Regions from separate parts of the Streptomyces sp. NPDC045899 genome, predicted to be linked through region 4. Evidence: riboswitches for the same ligand, from Rfam matches in the RefSeq annotation. Region 4 holds a riboswitch; each other region holds the start of a gene.
The links. A riboswitch is a leader RNA that binds a small molecule or an ion and turns the genes downstream of it on or off. The one in region 4 is predicted to bind cyclic di-AMP.
Positions count from the first base shown of each region.

Region 1: it holds a riboswitch for cyclic di-AMP, as region 4 does, so the genes downstream of both, AC07FT_RS15160 (M23 family metallopeptidase) here and AC07FT_RS10325 (transglycosylase family protein) in region 4, are expected to answer to the same signal.
Region 2: it holds a riboswitch for cyclic di-AMP, as region 4 does, so the genes downstream of both, AC07FT_RS27300 (C40 family peptidase) here and AC07FT_RS10325 (transglycosylase family protein) in region 4, are expected to answer to the same signal.
Region 3: it holds a riboswitch for cyclic di-AMP, as region 4 does, so the genes downstream of both, AC07FT_RS05180 (M23 family metallopeptidase) here and AC07FT_RS10325 (transglycosylase family protein) in region 4, are expected to answer to the same signal.

Region 1 is NZ_JBWKKP010000008.1:279,917-283,622, reverse strand. It holds gene AC07FT_RS15170 (hypothetical protein) at 1-111, shown strand, start outside; gene AC07FT_RS15165 (aldo/keto reductase) at 169-1,110, opposite strand; gene AC07FT_RS15160 (M23 family metallopeptidase) at 1,298-2,515, opposite strand; cyclic di-AMP (ydaO/yuaA leader) riboswitch at 2,527-2,663, opposite strand; gene AC07FT_RS15155 (PP2C family protein-serine/threonine phosphatase) at 2,925-3,706, opposite strand, start outside.
Region 2 is NZ_JBWKKP010000021.1:135,014-138,719, forward strand. It holds gene pcrA (DNA helicase PcrA) at 1-1,744, opposite strand, end outside; cyclic di-AMP (ydaO/yuaA leader) riboswitch at 1,902-2,080, shown strand; gene AC07FT_RS27300 (C40 family peptidase) at 2,089-3,252, shown strand.
Region 3 is NZ_JBWKKP010000003.1:103,216-106,921, reverse strand. It holds gene AC07FT_RS05185 (GntR family transcriptional regulator) at 1-620, opposite strand, end outside; gene AC07FT_RS05180 (M23 family metallopeptidase) at 849-1,637, opposite strand; cyclic di-AMP (ydaO/yuaA leader) riboswitch at 1,652-1,814, opposite strand; gene AC07FT_RS05175 (M16 family metallopeptidase) at 2,030-3,412, opposite strand; gene AC07FT_RS05170 (M16 family metallopeptidase) at 3,433-3,706, opposite strand, start outside.
Region 4 is NZ_JBWKKP010000005.1:310,639-314,344, forward strand. It holds gene AC07FT_RS10320 (DUF1876 domain-containing protein) at 1-96, shown strand, start outside; gene AC07FT_RS10325 (transglycosylase family protein) at 317-1,522, opposite strand; cyclic di-AMP (ydaO/yuaA leader) riboswitch at 1,528-1,705, opposite strand; gene AC07FT_RS10330 (DUF4232 domain-containing protein) at 2,199-2,933, shown strand; gene AC07FT_RS10335 (HEXXH motif domain-containing protein) at 3,331-3,706, shown strand, end outside.

The DNA.
Region 1 (3,706 bases), on a different contig from region 4:
TTCGCCGGGTCGCATCCCCTGGCCAAGAGGATCGGGGCCTGGCCGTCGGTGTTCGCCGTCGCGGGTGGGGTCGCCCTCGCCTCCTGGGCCCTCGCCGATCGGCGTTCGTAGAGGTCTCATCGCCGGCCGCGGCGGGCGGAGTCGGTTTCCGCCCGCCGCGTTCGCGGCTCAGGCCGAGGCGCTGGTGAGGAGGTCCAGCTCCGGCTGGGTCAGCTGGAGGTCCGCCGCCGCGAGGAGGGGCGGGAGTTGGGCGAGGCTGCGGGCGCTGGCGATCGGGGCGACGACCGTGGGCCGGGTGGAGAGCCAGGCGAGGGCGACCGTGGCGGGTTCGGCTCCGTGGTGCGCGGCCACCTCGTCGAGGGCCGCGAGGACCTTCCGGCCGCGCTCGGTCTCCAGGTGTGCGGCCGCACGCGGGGAGCGCGCGCTGTCGACCGCGGTGCCGGGGCGGTACTTGCCGGTGAGGAAGCCCGCGGCGAGCGCGAAGTAGGGGACGGTCGCCAGACCGTGCCGGATCGCCACATCGGCCGGCGGGCCCTCGAAGGTGTCGCGTGAGACCAGGTTGTAGTGGGGCTGGAGGGCGGCGTAGCGCGCCAGGCCCTCCTGGGTGGTGAAGGTCAGGAAGGAGTCGAGCCGTTCGGCGCTGATGTTGGACGCGCCGAGCTCGCGCACCTTCCCCTCCTTGACCAGTGCGTCCAGGGTGGTGGCGATCTCCTCCACCGCCACCGACTCATCGTCGTAGTGGGTGTAGTAGAGATCGATGTAGTCGGTGCGCAGCCGCCGCAGGGAGTCCTCGATCCCGGCCCGTATGGTGGCCGGGGAGAGTCCTCGGCGCTCCGGGGAGCCGCCGACCTTGGTGGCGAGGACGATGTCGGAGCGGTTGCCGCGGGAGGCGAACCAGTTGCCGAGGACGGTCTCGGACTCGCCGCCCTGGTTGCCGGGCACCCACGCCGAGTAGACGTCGGCCGTGTCGATGAAGTTGCCGCCGGCGGCGGCGTAGGCGTCGAGCACCCGGAAGGACTCGGTCTCGTCCGCGGTCCAGCCGAAGACGTTCCCGCCGAGGGAGAGCGGGGAGACGGAGAGATCGCCGATCTTCTGCTTGTTGTCAGCCATGCGTTACTCCAACGCACCGGTGAGTGACCTTGTTCCGGGGCGGGCGGCCGCCCCCGCACGCACACTTCCGGACGCGAACCGACGGCCCTGGCGTCAAGGGGGGAGAGAGCGCCAGGGCCGCCGGAGTATGCGGATATCAGGAGTGCGTGGATATCAGGAGTGCGTGGGCATCAGGGGTGCGTGCGCATCAGGGGTTCTGTCCGTGCTCGCGCAGCCACGGCATCGGGTCGATCGGGGAGCCGCCCCCGGGTCGCACCTCGAGGTGGAGGTGGGGACCGGTCACATTGCCGGTGGCGCCGACGCGGCCGATCACATCGCCGGTGGTCACCTTGCCCGAGGTGACGACCATGGACGACAGGTGGCAGTACCAGACCTCGGTGCCGTCATCCAGCTTGAGCACGATGCGGTAGCCGTACGAACCGGCCCAGCCGGCCTGGGTGATGGTGCCGCCGTGGACCGCCTTGACGGGCGTACCGGTCGGGGCGGCGAAGTCCTGTCCGGTGTGGTCGGCGGACCACATGTCGCCGGCCTGGCCGAAGCCCGCGGTCAGGGTGTACGAGGCGACGGGGAGGGTGTACGCGGCGGCCAGCTTGGCGCGGCGCTCGGCCTCGGCCTTGCGCTCGGCGGCCTCCTTGGCCTTCCGCTCGGCTTCCTTCTTCTTGGCCGCGGCCTCCGCCTTGCGCTCGGCCACCTCGTCGGCGACCTCGTCCGCGGCCTTCTGGGCTGCGGCCTCGGCGGCGGCGGTGCGCTTCTCCTCGTCGGCGGAGTTCTGCTGGTTCTCGGCCTGCTGGAGGATGCGGGCGCGCAGCGCCTCACCGGCGTCGGTGGTGCCGCTCGCCTCGTCCTGGGTGGTCAGCCCGGCCTGGGAGAGGGGGGCCGCGTCGGTGGTCGCGGAGCCGTCGTCGTCGGAGATCAGCGAGCCGATACCGGGGATGTTCCCGGCGTCGGGGAGCCGGTCCTTGACCTCGTCGGCGACGTGGGCGAGGTCGGGCATGGAAATCGGGGCCGCCGGACGGTCCTTGGCGCTGGCCATCCCGCCCGCGCCGACCGCGGCGATGACACCGACGCCGAGCACGGCGCCGCTGCGCGCCATCGTGCCGCCCCGCTGCTTCACCACGCGGTGCCGACCGCGTACGGAGATGGACTCCTCCGTGGGGTTCCACTCTTCCCAGGTCTCGCTGTCGGGCCCCGGGCCCGCCGGGCCCTCTGCGCCGTTCACCGCGTACTCCCCCTGGTCGGCGGCGAAGCCCGCCTCCTCGGCGAAGCCCCCTTCAGTGGCGAATCCGCCACCGGACCTCACGCTTCCACTCGCGTCGAAACCGGGGCCATAGGCGGTGGCGGTGCCGGAACCGACGCCCGATGCGCGGTATGGAGCCTCGTCCAGGACAGACCTGTTGGACGCCACTGGGGCGCACTCCTTTCCTTCCCTCTCGCCTACCGGGTTAGCTGACGGGTTCGGAGCAGGAAGGTCTCCTACGGGTCAGGTTCGACCCGATTCACCCCAAGGTGGTGGTTCCCCGGTTCCCTTGGTGCTGTTGTGGTGCAGTGCTACTGCTGCCGCTGTGCGTTACGGGATTCGGCGACGGCGCACGGTGCCGCCCTTGCGACGGTTGTGACGACCGCGCTGCGTTATCGAACGTTAATAGAGAGCGCTATGTGATTCCAAGCTGTTCTGAGGAATCAGCACAGCTTTGGTCTGAACTTAGCCACCAATTCTGGACATACAGGGGCGAGTTACCCTCCAGGGAAAGGGTGTGCAAAACCCTGGAACCGCTGATCGTGCATCAATTGTTATGCGTAGGGAGCATGGTCAACTACGGTCCGTGGCCGGGGTCCTTCACGAGTCCCTCACCATTGCCGTGACCACCGCTACCGCGGCCGTCGGCGCCACCGCCGTTGCCGTTGCCGTTGCCGCGGTGGCGCAGTGCGAGCAGCGCCATGTCGTCCGACGTCCCGCCGCCGGTGTGCAGCTCGACATCGGCCACCAGCGCGTCCAGCAGCTCGCCCGGGCCGTCGAAGCGGCGACCGCGCAGCCGGTCCTCGGGGTCGTAGAACACGCCCTCCCGGTCGCGCGCCTCCGTCACCCCGTCCGTGAAGAGCAGCAGGGTCGCGCCCTCGGTGAAGCGCAGCTCCGTCACCCGGTCCGGCCAGCCGCCCAGTTCCCCCATCCCCAGCGGCAGCGCCGACGCCTCCGGGTCGACCCGGCGCACCGTGCAGCCGCCCCGGTCCGTCCGGCCGCCGTCGGCCCCCTCCAGCAGCAGCGGTGGCGGATGGCCGCGGTTGATCACCCGGAGGGTCGAGTCCCCGCGCGGGATCTCGGCCAGGACGGCCGTGGTGAACCCCTCGAACCCCTCGAGGTCCGCCCGCCGCGCGCCCTCGCGCTGCAACGCCCGCTCCAGCCGCCCCGCCAGCCCCTCCAGCGTCGTCTCCTGCTCCGCGGCCTCCCGGAAGGAACCGATGAGGATCGCGACCGTCTCGACGGCCTGGAGCCCCTTGCCGCGGACGTCGCCGACGACCAGCCGGACGCCGTGCGGGGTGTCCTGCACCGCGTACAGGTCACCGCCGATCGCGGCGTACCGCTCGGCCGCCACATAGC
Region 2 (3,706 bases), on a different contig from region 4:
GGTCCGTGGACGCCTGGAGCTCGGCGAGATAGCCGGTGCGCTCCAGCACCGCCTCCAGCACCGTGGCCGGGCCCGCGCCCGACTCCACGATGGTGCGCAGCTCCTCCATCAGCGTGTTGAACCGCTTGACCGCGTTGGCCGAGCGGGCCGCCATGCCGTACGCCTCGGCGACCCGGACCAGCGCCTGCGGGAAGGTGATCTTCTCGCGGAGCGACAGGGCGTCGATCATCGCCTCGGCGCGCTCGCCGATACCGCGCTTGGGCACATTGAGGATGCGGCGCAGCGGGACGCTGTCCTCGGGGTTGGCCAGCACCCGCAGATAGGCCAGGACGTCCCGGACCTCCTTGCGCTCGTAGAAGCGCACACCGCCGACGACCTTGTACGGCAGCCCGACCCGGATGAAGACTTCCTCGAAGACACGGGACTGGGCGTTGGTGCGGTAGAAGACGGCGACGTCACCGGCCTTGGCGTCGCCCGCGTCGGTCAGCCGGTCGATCTCGTCGGCGACGAACTGGGCCTCGTCGTGCTCGGTGTCGGCGACGTAACCGGTGATGGTGGCTCCGGCACCGGCTTCGGTCCACAGGTTCTTCGGACGGCGGTTCTCATTGCGCTCGATGACCGCGTTGGCCGCGCTGAGGATGGTCTGCGTGGAGCGGTAGTTCTGCTCCAGCAGGATGGTCCGCGCCTGCGGGTAGTCCTCCTCGAACTGGAGGATGTTGCGGATGGTGGCGCCGCGGAAGGCGTAGATGGACTGGTCGGCGTCGCCCACCACGCACAGCTCACCCGCGGTGGTCTCCTCGGTGTCCGTGCCGACCAGCTCGCGCACCAGGGTGTACTGCGCGTGGTTGGTGTCCTGGTACTCGTCGACCAGCACATGGCGGAACCGGCGGCGGTAGTGGTCGGCCACGTCCGGGAACGCCTGGAGCAGATTGACCGTGGTCATGATGATGTCGTCGAAGTCCAGCGCGTTGGCCTCGCGCAGCCTCGACTGGTACATCGCGTACGCCTCGGCGAGGGTCTTCTCAAAACCGTCCGTCGCCTGACCGGCGAAGGTCTCCTCGTCGATCAGCTCGTTCTTCAGGTTGGAGATCTTGGCGCTGAAGGACTTGGGCGGGTACCGCTTGGGGTCCAGGTCGAGATCGCGGCAGACCAGCGCCATCAGCCGCTTGGAGTCGGCCGCGTCGTAGATCGAGAACGATGAGGTGAAGCCCAGCTTCTTGGACTCGCGGCGCAGGATGCGCACGCACGCGCTGTGGAACGTGGAGACCCACATGGCGTTCGCCCGCGGGCCGACCAGCTCCTCCACCCGCTCCTTCATCTCACCCGCGGCCTTGTTGGTGAAGGTGATGGCGAGGATCTGGCCGGGGTGCGCTCCGCGCGCACCGAGCAGGTACGCGATGCGGTGGGTGAGTACCCGGGTCTTGCCGGAACCGGCTCCGGCGACGATCAGCAGCGGACCACCGGTGTGCTCCACCGCCGCCCGCTGCTGTTCGTTCAGCCCCTCGAGCAGGGCGGCCGGGTCCACGGCGGGCCGGGCCGCGCCGTCCCGGTAGTACGCCTCCCGGGACGTGCTCGGCACCGGCGCGTCGAACGCGCCGCTGAACAGGTGGTGCGGTACGTCCTCGGCGCCGCCGGGGCCGTGGTGCCCGGGACCCTCGTGGTCCCCGTGGTCCTCGGGCGGCGGGGGCTCCTCGCCCGAGGGCCCGAGGTCCGCCAGGAAGCTGTCGTCAAAGAGGCTGCTCATCGCTGACCGAGTCTAGGCCGCCCCACTGACACCCCGAGTACGAACATCACGAAACGGTTTCGGGCAAAAGGAACACCAGCCTTCACAGGGACCCCACGAGTTGGCTACCGTCCTGCGTCAGGCAGTCCGGACCATCGTCGGCGACCAGCGTCGGCACGGACCGCCTCCGCCGAGTCCGGTCCTGCCGCGAGGCAGCCGGAGCCGGGGACCCACACGTTCCACCGGGGTGAATCGGCCCGGCGACGGCACCTCGTGTGCCGCCCGGACGGGCCGTAGGGCAGCCTTCCGTCCGCCCGAACCCGACAGCTAACCCGGTAGGCGGTCCACGGAAGGAGTCGCCTCCCTTGGCGTCGCACCGCAAACCGCGGACCCGAATACCGGCCACGCTCACCGGCCAGAGCCGGCGCACCGCGGTCGGGGTCACCACGGCCGCCCTGGCCTCGGTCACCCTGCTCTCCCAGACGGCCAACGCCGCGCCCGGTGATCCCAAGCCCGCCACCCAGTCGATCGAAGCGGTCAAGAAGAAGGTCGACACCCTGTACCACCAGGCGGAGAGCGCCACCCAGGGCTACAACGCCGCCAAGGAGCGCACCGAGACCCAGCGCGCCAAGGTCGACAAGCTGCTGGACACCGTCGCCAAGCGCACCGAGAAGCTCAACGAGGCCCGCCGCACCCTCGGCTCCTACGCCGCCGCCCAGTACCGCAGCGGCGGTATGGCCAGCAGCACCGCCGCCATGCTCTTCTCCTCCGACCCGAAGGACGTCTTCGACCAGTCGCACCTGATGGACCGGCTCACCGGCCACCAGCGGCACGCCGTCCAGCAGTTCCAGGAGCAGCAGAAGAAGGCGGCCAAGGAGCGCGCCACTGCCACCAGCAGTCTCGCCTCGCTGACCTCCTCGCAGAAGACGCTCAAGGAGAAGAAGAAGTCCGTCCAGAGCAAGCTCTCCGAGGCCCGGCGGCTGCTGTCGAACCTGACCGCCAAGGAGAAGGCGCGGCTCGCGGCGATCGAGCGGAAGAAGCAGGAGGAGGCCAAGCGCAAGGCCGCCGAGCTGGCCGAGAAGCAGCGCAAGGCGGAGGCCGAGCGTCAGCGGCGAGAGGGGAACGACGGCTCCGGCTCGTCCACGCCGTCCACTCCCTCCAGCCCCGCGCCCTCGGACAGCACCAAGGCGGCGAAGGCCATCGCCTTCGCGCAGGCGCAGATCGGCAAGCCGTACGTGTGGGGCGCCACCGGCCCCAACTCCTTCGACTGCTCGGGGCTGACCCAGGCCGCCTGGAAGTCCGCCGGGGTGTCCCTGCCGCGCACCACCTGGGACCAGGTGAAGGTGGGCACGCGGGTGTCCACGTCCGAGCTCAAGCCGGGTGACCTGGTCTTCTTCTATGACGACATCAGCCATGTCGGGCTGTACATCGGCGACGGGATGATGATCCACGCGCCGAAGCCGGGTGACTCGGTGAAGAAGGCGCCGATCACCGAGATGCCGGTCTATGGCAGCGTCCGCCCCGCCTGACCCGGCGAAGCCGGATCAGGCGGCGCGCCGCCCACGCGAAGCCGGGGGCCGCCAATGGCCCCCGGCCACCCCGCCCGTCGGCAGCCGGGGCAGCGGCGCGGCTGCCGACGACGGACCGCACGCCACCTCGCGCCCGGAGCGCGAACCATGGCGGCAGACGGCGTGGACGGGCCAGGCCCCGGACCCGTCGCCCGTCGCCCGTCGCCCGTCGCCCGTCGCCCGTCGCCCGTCGCCCGTCGCCCGTCGCCCGTCGCCCGTCGCCCGTCGCCGGGAGAGGGAACACCCCTACCAGGCGGACCGGTCAAGCCACCCGGCCGGGCCGGACGCCGGTCGCCGGTCGCGGAACACCCGTACCGGCGGACCGGTCAAGCCACGCGGCCGGGCCCGACGCCGGTCGCCGGACGCCGGACGCCGGTCGCCCGTGCCGGGCACGCCACCCGCCGGGCCCGGCGCA
Region 3 (3,706 bases), on a different contig from region 4:
CCGTGCTCCGCCCAGGACTCCACCGCCCGCCCCGCGGGGTCCGGCCACGCGCCACCGCCGCCCGGCGCGGTCCGCCGCGACGACTGGTCCGACCAGCGCGCGGGACCGTCCGCGTAGACCCAGGCGATCTTGCGCCGGACCTGGACCAGGAGCCCGGCCAGACTCGGACTGCCCGACGCCTGGGCCAGCGTCTCATGGAACCAGTCGCCCAGCGGGGCGAGTTCACCCAGGCTGCCGCGGCGGGCCCGCTCCTGGCCGAGCCGGACCAGACCGCGCAGCACCTTCAGATGCGCCTCGGTGCGGCGCTGCGCGGCACGGGCGGCGCCCAGCGGCTCCAGCAGCCCGCGGATGTCGAGAAGATCGGCGGCCTCCCGCTCGGACGGCTGTGCGACACAAGCCCCCGCATGGCGCCGGGTGGTCACGAACCCCTCGGACTCCAGGGTGCGCAGGGCTTCCCGGACGGGCACCCGCGAGACGCCGTAGCGGCGCGCGAGCAGTTCCTCGGTGAGCCTGCTGCCGGGCGGATGGACACCGGAGACGATGTCCTCGCGAATGGCCCTGCACACCGCGTGCGCCGAAATCCGCCGACCACTCGGGATCGCGGTGGTATCCCCGTTCATTTCCGGTCCCGCACTGTCGAACCTCCGCCTTAATCCCAGCGAAACGCACCCGGCTGACGGGTGTTCGACAACCCTATTCCAAAACGAGGGAATTTCCGATGGCGAGCCTGAATTCATGGATATTTTTGGTCAGCCGGGGCGCCCCACGGCGAAGGCCCCGTCCGCTCGGCGGACGGGGCCTTCGGCCACGGGCTGGTGTGCGCGGCGCCCGGGGCGCCGTGCGGTGGGTCAGAGGTTGACGCCGTGCGAGCGCAGGTACGCCACGGGGTCGATGTCCGAACCGTAGTCGGCGCCGGTGCGCGCCTCGAAGTGCAGATGCGGGCCGGTGACGTTGCCGGTGGCGCCCGACAGGCCGATCTGCTGCCCCGGGGTGACCTGCTGGCCGACCGAGACGTTGAGCGAGGACAGGTGGCCGTACTGGGTGTACGTGCCGTCCTTCATCTTGATGACGATGTTGTTGCCGTAGGAGCCGCCCCAACCCGCCTCGACGACCTCGCCGGAACCGACGGCGTGCACCGAGGTGCCCGAGGCGGCGTGGAAGTCGATACCGGTGTGGCTGCCGGAGGACCACAGACCGCTGGACGCCTGGTAGGCGGTGGAGACGTAGGAGCCGGAGACCGGCGAGACGAAGGTGTTGAGGCGCTTGCGCTCGGCCTCGCGCGCGGCGCGCTCCTTGGCCTCCCGCTCCGCCTTGGCCTTCTTCGCGGCCGCCTCGGCCTTCCTGGCCGCCTCCTGGCGGGCGATGGTCTCGGCCCGTGCCTTGGCCGCGGCCTCCGCGGCGGCGGTCTCCTGGGACTGCGCCTGGGCCTGGATCTGGTCGGCCAGACCCTCGTCGATCACGATCGCCTGCTGCAGCCCCGTCTGCGCGGGAGCGGGAGCCTGCTCGGCGGCGAGGGCGGGACCGGCGATACCGGCGACCACACCGGAGGCGACGGTGGTGACTCCCGCGATGTTCGCGCCGGTGCGGACGGACCGTCGGGGACGGCGGTGTTTCCCGGTGGCACGGGTGAACGCCATGCTGTGGCGCACTCCTTTCCTTCCTTCTCGCCTACCGGGTTAGCTGACGGGTTCGGAGCAGGAAGGTCTCCTACGGCCCCCTCGTCCTTCAGGACAAGGCGTCCGATTCACCCCTGGGGACATTGGGTCCCCGGCTCCCCTGGCTCGCGCCGTACGGGGACTCGGCGATGGCTGCCCGTGCCGCGGGCGCGGCGTGGTGATGGCGAACAGCCGGACCGACGCTAAACGGGGCGTCTTTGGATCACCAAACAGATCCTGATTTTTGTTGCTCTCCCCACAAACCAAACACCCAACCTCCCTATAAAACGGGCATTCGGAAGGACCCTGACATCGCACACGATGCCAGGGTCCTTCCGCTGACGGCCCGTCGGACGGCCGGAGGTCGCGCCGGGTCAGCCCGAGACGACGGTCACCTCGCCGATGCCCAGCTGCCGGACCGGCTCCGCGATCTGCGAGGCGTCCCCGACCAGCACGGTGACCAGCCGGTCCGCCGGGAAGGCGCTCACCACCGCGGCGGTGGCCTCCACCGTCCCGGCCTCGGCGAGCCGGGCGTACACCTGCGCCTGGAAGTCGTCCGGAAGGTGCTGCTCGACCTGGTCGGCCAGGGTGCCCGCGACAGCGGCCGCGGTCTCGTACTTCAACGGGGCGACGCCCACCAGGTTCTGCACGGCGACATCGCGCTCGGTGTCCGTCAGCCCCTCCTCCTTCACGGTGCGCAGCACCTTCCAGAGGTCCTCCAGCGCGGGGCCGGTGACCTCGGTGGCCACCGAGCCGCTGATCGCCAGCATCGCGGCGCCCGCGGAGCCGCCGGACGGCGAGGGGGCCGTGGACCGCAGCACCTGGCAGAAGGAGCGCACACCGTAGGTGTAGCCCTTCTCCTCTCGCAGCACGCGGTCGAGCCGGGAGGTGAGGGTGCCGCCCAGGCAGTAGGTACCGAGCACCTGGGCGGGCCAGACGCGGTCGTGGCGGTCGGCCCCGATCCGGCCGATCAGGAGCTGGGTCTGGACCGCGCCGGGCCGGTCGACGATCACCACCCGGCCGGTGTCGTCGGCCACGATCGGCGGGACCGGGCGGGGCACGGCCGCGCCGCCGGTCCAGGCGCCGAGGGTGTCGGCGAGTGCCTTGTCGAGGTCGACCCCGGTGAGGTCGCCGACCACGACGGCGGTCGCGGTGGACGGACGGATATGGGCCTCGTAGAAGGCCCGCACGGCCGCCGCGTCGATGCCCTCGACCGTCTTCTCGGTGCCCTGGCGGGGCCGGGACATCCGCGACTCGGCCGGGAACAGCTCCTTGGCCAGGGCCATGGAGGCGCGGCGGGCCGGATTGGCCAGCTCGTGCGGGATCTCGTCCAGCCGGTTGCGCACCAGCCGCTCGACCTCGCCGTCGGGGAAGGCGGGGGCGCGCAGCGCGTCGGCGAGCAGCCCCAGCGCCTTGGGCAGCCGGGAGACCGGGACCTCCAGGGCGACCCGTACACCCGGGTGGTCGGCGTGGGCGTCCAGGGTGGCGCCGCAGCGCTCGAGCTCGGCGGCGAACTCCTCGGCGTCGTGCTTGTCGGTGCCCTCCGACAGGGCGCGCGCCATGATGGTGGCCACGCCGTCGAGGCCGACGGGCTCGGCGTCCAGCGGGGCGTCCAGGTTGATCTCGACGGCCACCACCTGCTGGCCGGGGCGGTGGCAGCGCAGCACCGTGAGCCCGTTGGGGAGTTCACCGCGCTCGGGCGCCGGGAAGGCCCACGGCCTGGGGGCACCTCCGCTGGGCTGCGGGTGGAAGGTCATGGTCGCGGTGACGGCGTCGCTCACTGGGCCGCCTCCCCTTCTGCGTCGGTGTCGTCGGCGTCATCGGCGGACTCGGCGCCCTCGACGGGCTCGTAGACCAGCACGGCCCGGTTGTCCGGGCGCAGCCGCGCGGCGGCCACGGCCCGCACCTCCTCGGGGGTGATGTCGAGCACCCGTTCCACGGCGGTCAGCGCCAGCTGCGGATCGCCGTGGAGCACGGCGAAGCGGCACAGCTCGTCGGCCCGGCCGCCCACGGTGGCCAGCCGGTCCAGCCACTCGCGCTCGATCTGTGCC
Region 4 (3,706 bases):
GCGCGGGCGCTGAGCAACCTCGCCCACCGGCTGATCGGCAAGGCGGGTGGCGACATCGAGGAAGTCACACACACCAAGGCGCATCTGACGATGTAGCCGGTCGCGGCGGCAGGCGTCGCGACCGATGAGGACCGCGGGGAAGCGGGGCCGTCCGCCGCGGCATGAGGGTGCTGCGCCGGACGTGCTGGGCTGCCCGGACGGCAGTGCCGTCCGGGCAGCCCACCGGCGTCTTCTCCCGGGGCCCACCGGCGCCGGGAGCGCTCGGATCCCGGTCGGATCCCGGTCGGATCCCGGTCGGATCCCGCTCGGACCTCGTTCAGACGGAGACGCCCTTGGAGCGCAGATAGCTCAGCGGATTGACGTCCGAGCCGTAGTCGGGACCGGTGCGCACCTCGAAGTGCAGATGCGGGCCGGTGCTGTTGCCGGTCGAACCGGAGCTGCCGATCTGCTGGCCGCCCTTGACCGACTGGCCGACCTGCACGGAGAGCGCCGACATGTGCGCGTACTGGCTGTACATGCCGTCGGAGTGGCGCAGCACGACCTGGTAGCCGTACGACCCGCCCCAGCCCGCCGCGACCACCTCGGCCGGGCCCACCGCCCGCACCTGGGTGCCCGTGGGCACGGGGAAGTCGGCACCGGTGTGGTGACCGCTGGACCAGCTGCTGCCGGACACCCCGTAGGCGGTGCCCACCTGGGTGCTGGCGACCGGGGTGGTGAAGGAGGAGGAAGAGCGGGCGGTGGAGTCCTGCCGCCCCTGGGCGGAGCCGGAGCCGCTCGCCTTCCCGGCGTCGGTGCTCGGCTTGGGTTTGGGCGTGGCCCGCGGGGCCTGCTTCTGTCCGCCCTCGGTGTCGAGGGAGAGCCGCTGACCGGGGAGGATCAGATTGGGGTCGTCGCCGATGGTCCGGCGGTTGGCGTCGTAGAGCGCCTCCCATCCGCCGTCGACGTGCTCGGCACCGGCGATCCGGGAGAGGGTGTCACCCCCGGCGACGGTGTAGGAGCCGGACTGGGGGACGGCCTTGGTGGTGGCCTTGGGCGCGGCCTTCGGGGCCGCCTTGGGCGTGGCCTTGGGAGTGGCCTTCGGCGTCTCCTTCGGGGTCTGCGCGGTGGAGCCGCCGGAGCCGGTCGAGACGTCCGGGGCGGGACCGCCGCGGGTCAGCCCGGCCTTCACCGAGCACACGGGCCAGGCGGTGGGGCCCTGGCCGGCGAGCACCTTCTCGGCCACGGTGATCTGCTCGCCCTTGGTGGCCAGGTCGGCGCGGGGCGCGTAGGAGCCGCCGCCGTACCCCTCCCAGGTGCTCTGGGAGAACTGGAGGCCACCGTAGTAGCCGTTGCCGGTGTTGATGCTCCAGTTGTTGCCGGACTCGCACTCCGCCACCTTGTCCCAGGTGTCCACGGAGGCGGCGTTCGCCTGGCCGACGCCGATGAGCGGCAGGGCCACTCCGGCACCGCCCGCGGTGAACGCGAGTTGGGCGCGGGAGACGCGACGAGGCTTAGGCCGGCGGTGACGTCCGCGTGCAGCCATTGAGCTCTTCCTCTCCTACGCCTGCGAGGTGAGCTGTCGGGTTCGGGCTGGAGTTGCCCGGCCGCAGGCGCACGGGGCCATGGCCTCGTGGTGCGTCTTCACCCCAAGCCGTGCCGCGCGGTCCACGCGGTACGGCACCTACCTGGTTCCCCCGCTCCTGCCGTGACAGGTCGTCGTTTCACCCCTCAGCCGACGGCAGGACTCGGCGCTCCGGCGAAGGAGGCCGCCGCATGGAATGCGACGAGAGCCGCACAGTAAACACATCGTTTTGGTCACGACAAGGTCTCGGGTTCTCGATCAAGGCGCCGGCTCCCCGGCCTCTCGTCCGGTGTCACTCTGTGCGCCGGGTCTCCTCCGGAGAGCGAGTGCGAAAACTGCCGAATGTCCGTCAGAAACGTTACGCCACAGTGGAATCCGTTGCCGTCTGTTGATCTCCGCCTGGAAATCGATCAGTTGGCGCCTTTCTTTGTGACCTGCGTCACTGCTTTCCGATTTTGGCCGATAACGGTGTGGTGCGTGATTTACGGATTTGCCAGGGAAATGCGGCTAATACGCCGGGTGACATAAGGGCGCCAAAGCGGGGAAGGGTGAGCCAAGGGGGATGGACAGGAAGCATTCGGGGCAGGCGCGCTCGCGGCCGCTGCCCCGGCCGACGGCTGACCTGGGGAGGTCGCTCATGGTGCAAGGACACGGCACGACGGGAGCACGGCACACGGCAATGGCCCGCTCCCGGCCGCTGGTCTTATCCGCGCTGCTCATCGGCGCGCTGGCCACGGCCACCGGCTGCGGCACCGATGAGGGGGAGGGGGCGTGGGAGCGTTCCGGCGGCTCCGGTGCCACTCACGCGGCGGAATCGGCCCGCGCCGTGGAATCGGCGGCGGCCCCGGCTCCACGGGACCGGCGCTCCACTCCGTCCGGCGACCGGTCCGCCGCGGGGCCCGCGTCGGCCTCCGCCTCCGCGTCCGCGTCGGCAGGCGGCTCCGGTGCCGCTCCCTCCGCGCGCCGCGTCTGCTCCACGGAACGGCTGAAGCTGAGTGTGGGCCGCAAGGACGTGGGTGCGGGCAATGTCTATCTGCCGCTGGTCCTCACCAACACCTCGACCTCGGCCTGCACCCTCACCGGTTTCCCGGGGGTGTCCCTGCTCGACGCCGACGGCGCGCTGATAGGCGAGCCCGCCGCCCGGCGGGGCGCTTCGCACTCCACCATCCCGCTGCCCCCGGGCGGCAGCGCCTCCGCGCTGCTGCACACCCTCAACGACGGCGTCGCCGACACCCCCTGCTGGAAGTCCGCCACGAGTATCCGGGTCTATCCGCCGGATTCCTTCCGCGCGATGAAGGTCGCGGCGCACTCCTTCCGCGTCTGCGGCGGGGTCTTCGATGTCGAAGCGGTGCGTTCCGGGGCGGGCGCCTGACATCTGTCAGCGGCATACCGGACCGCTGTCATCCCGGGTAGAAGTGTCCGAAAATCTTGACAAGCCAGGCGCCGACTGGCTGTGTTCACCCTTTCGCAATCAAAAGGGGTAGGTCACCATGAGGGGTGCCTCACGTGAGCCGGTGGTTAGCGTCCGGAGGGGGACGGTGTCATGGAGCGATTCGCGACCGGGGTCGAGACGGAGCTGCTGGACCTTTCGGGAGCGACCCTCGAGGACCTTGACCGGGGCGACGGATTCCCTTCGGTGACCCAGCGGTTGCTCGACGCCGTCCAATTTCCACCCACCCTGGTGACCGCCGCCACGTCCGGACAGAATTGCGTCAGCGAGGGAACGCCGGAATAGTGCCGCATCCCTCGCTTTGTGGAACAAGGTGGCCATGACGGCTGAACGTTCCTTTCATCGCCTTTCGGAGCGGTGTTTCACCGAGTTGGGCCGGGGTTCGGGCGGTGTGTCGTCGGTGGCCGAGCTGCGGTCCGGGCAGCGCAGCCGGACCATGCTCCTGCTGCGCGCCCTGGTCGGCATCGCCTCCGGTCACCCCGCGCTGCCGGGCCCGCTCCCCGGTGTCCGCGAGCCGTGGCGCCTCCTCATCCGGGCGGAGCGCACGGACCCGGCGGCCGTGGACCGCGTCCTGCTGCACCCCCAGACGGGCACCTGGCTCAACCGCTGTCTGCGCAGGCTGCGCGGCCGGTCACCGGGGACCGCACCGCTGTGGACCGAAACCGGCTATCTGTACGCGATGGCCGCCTCGGCCG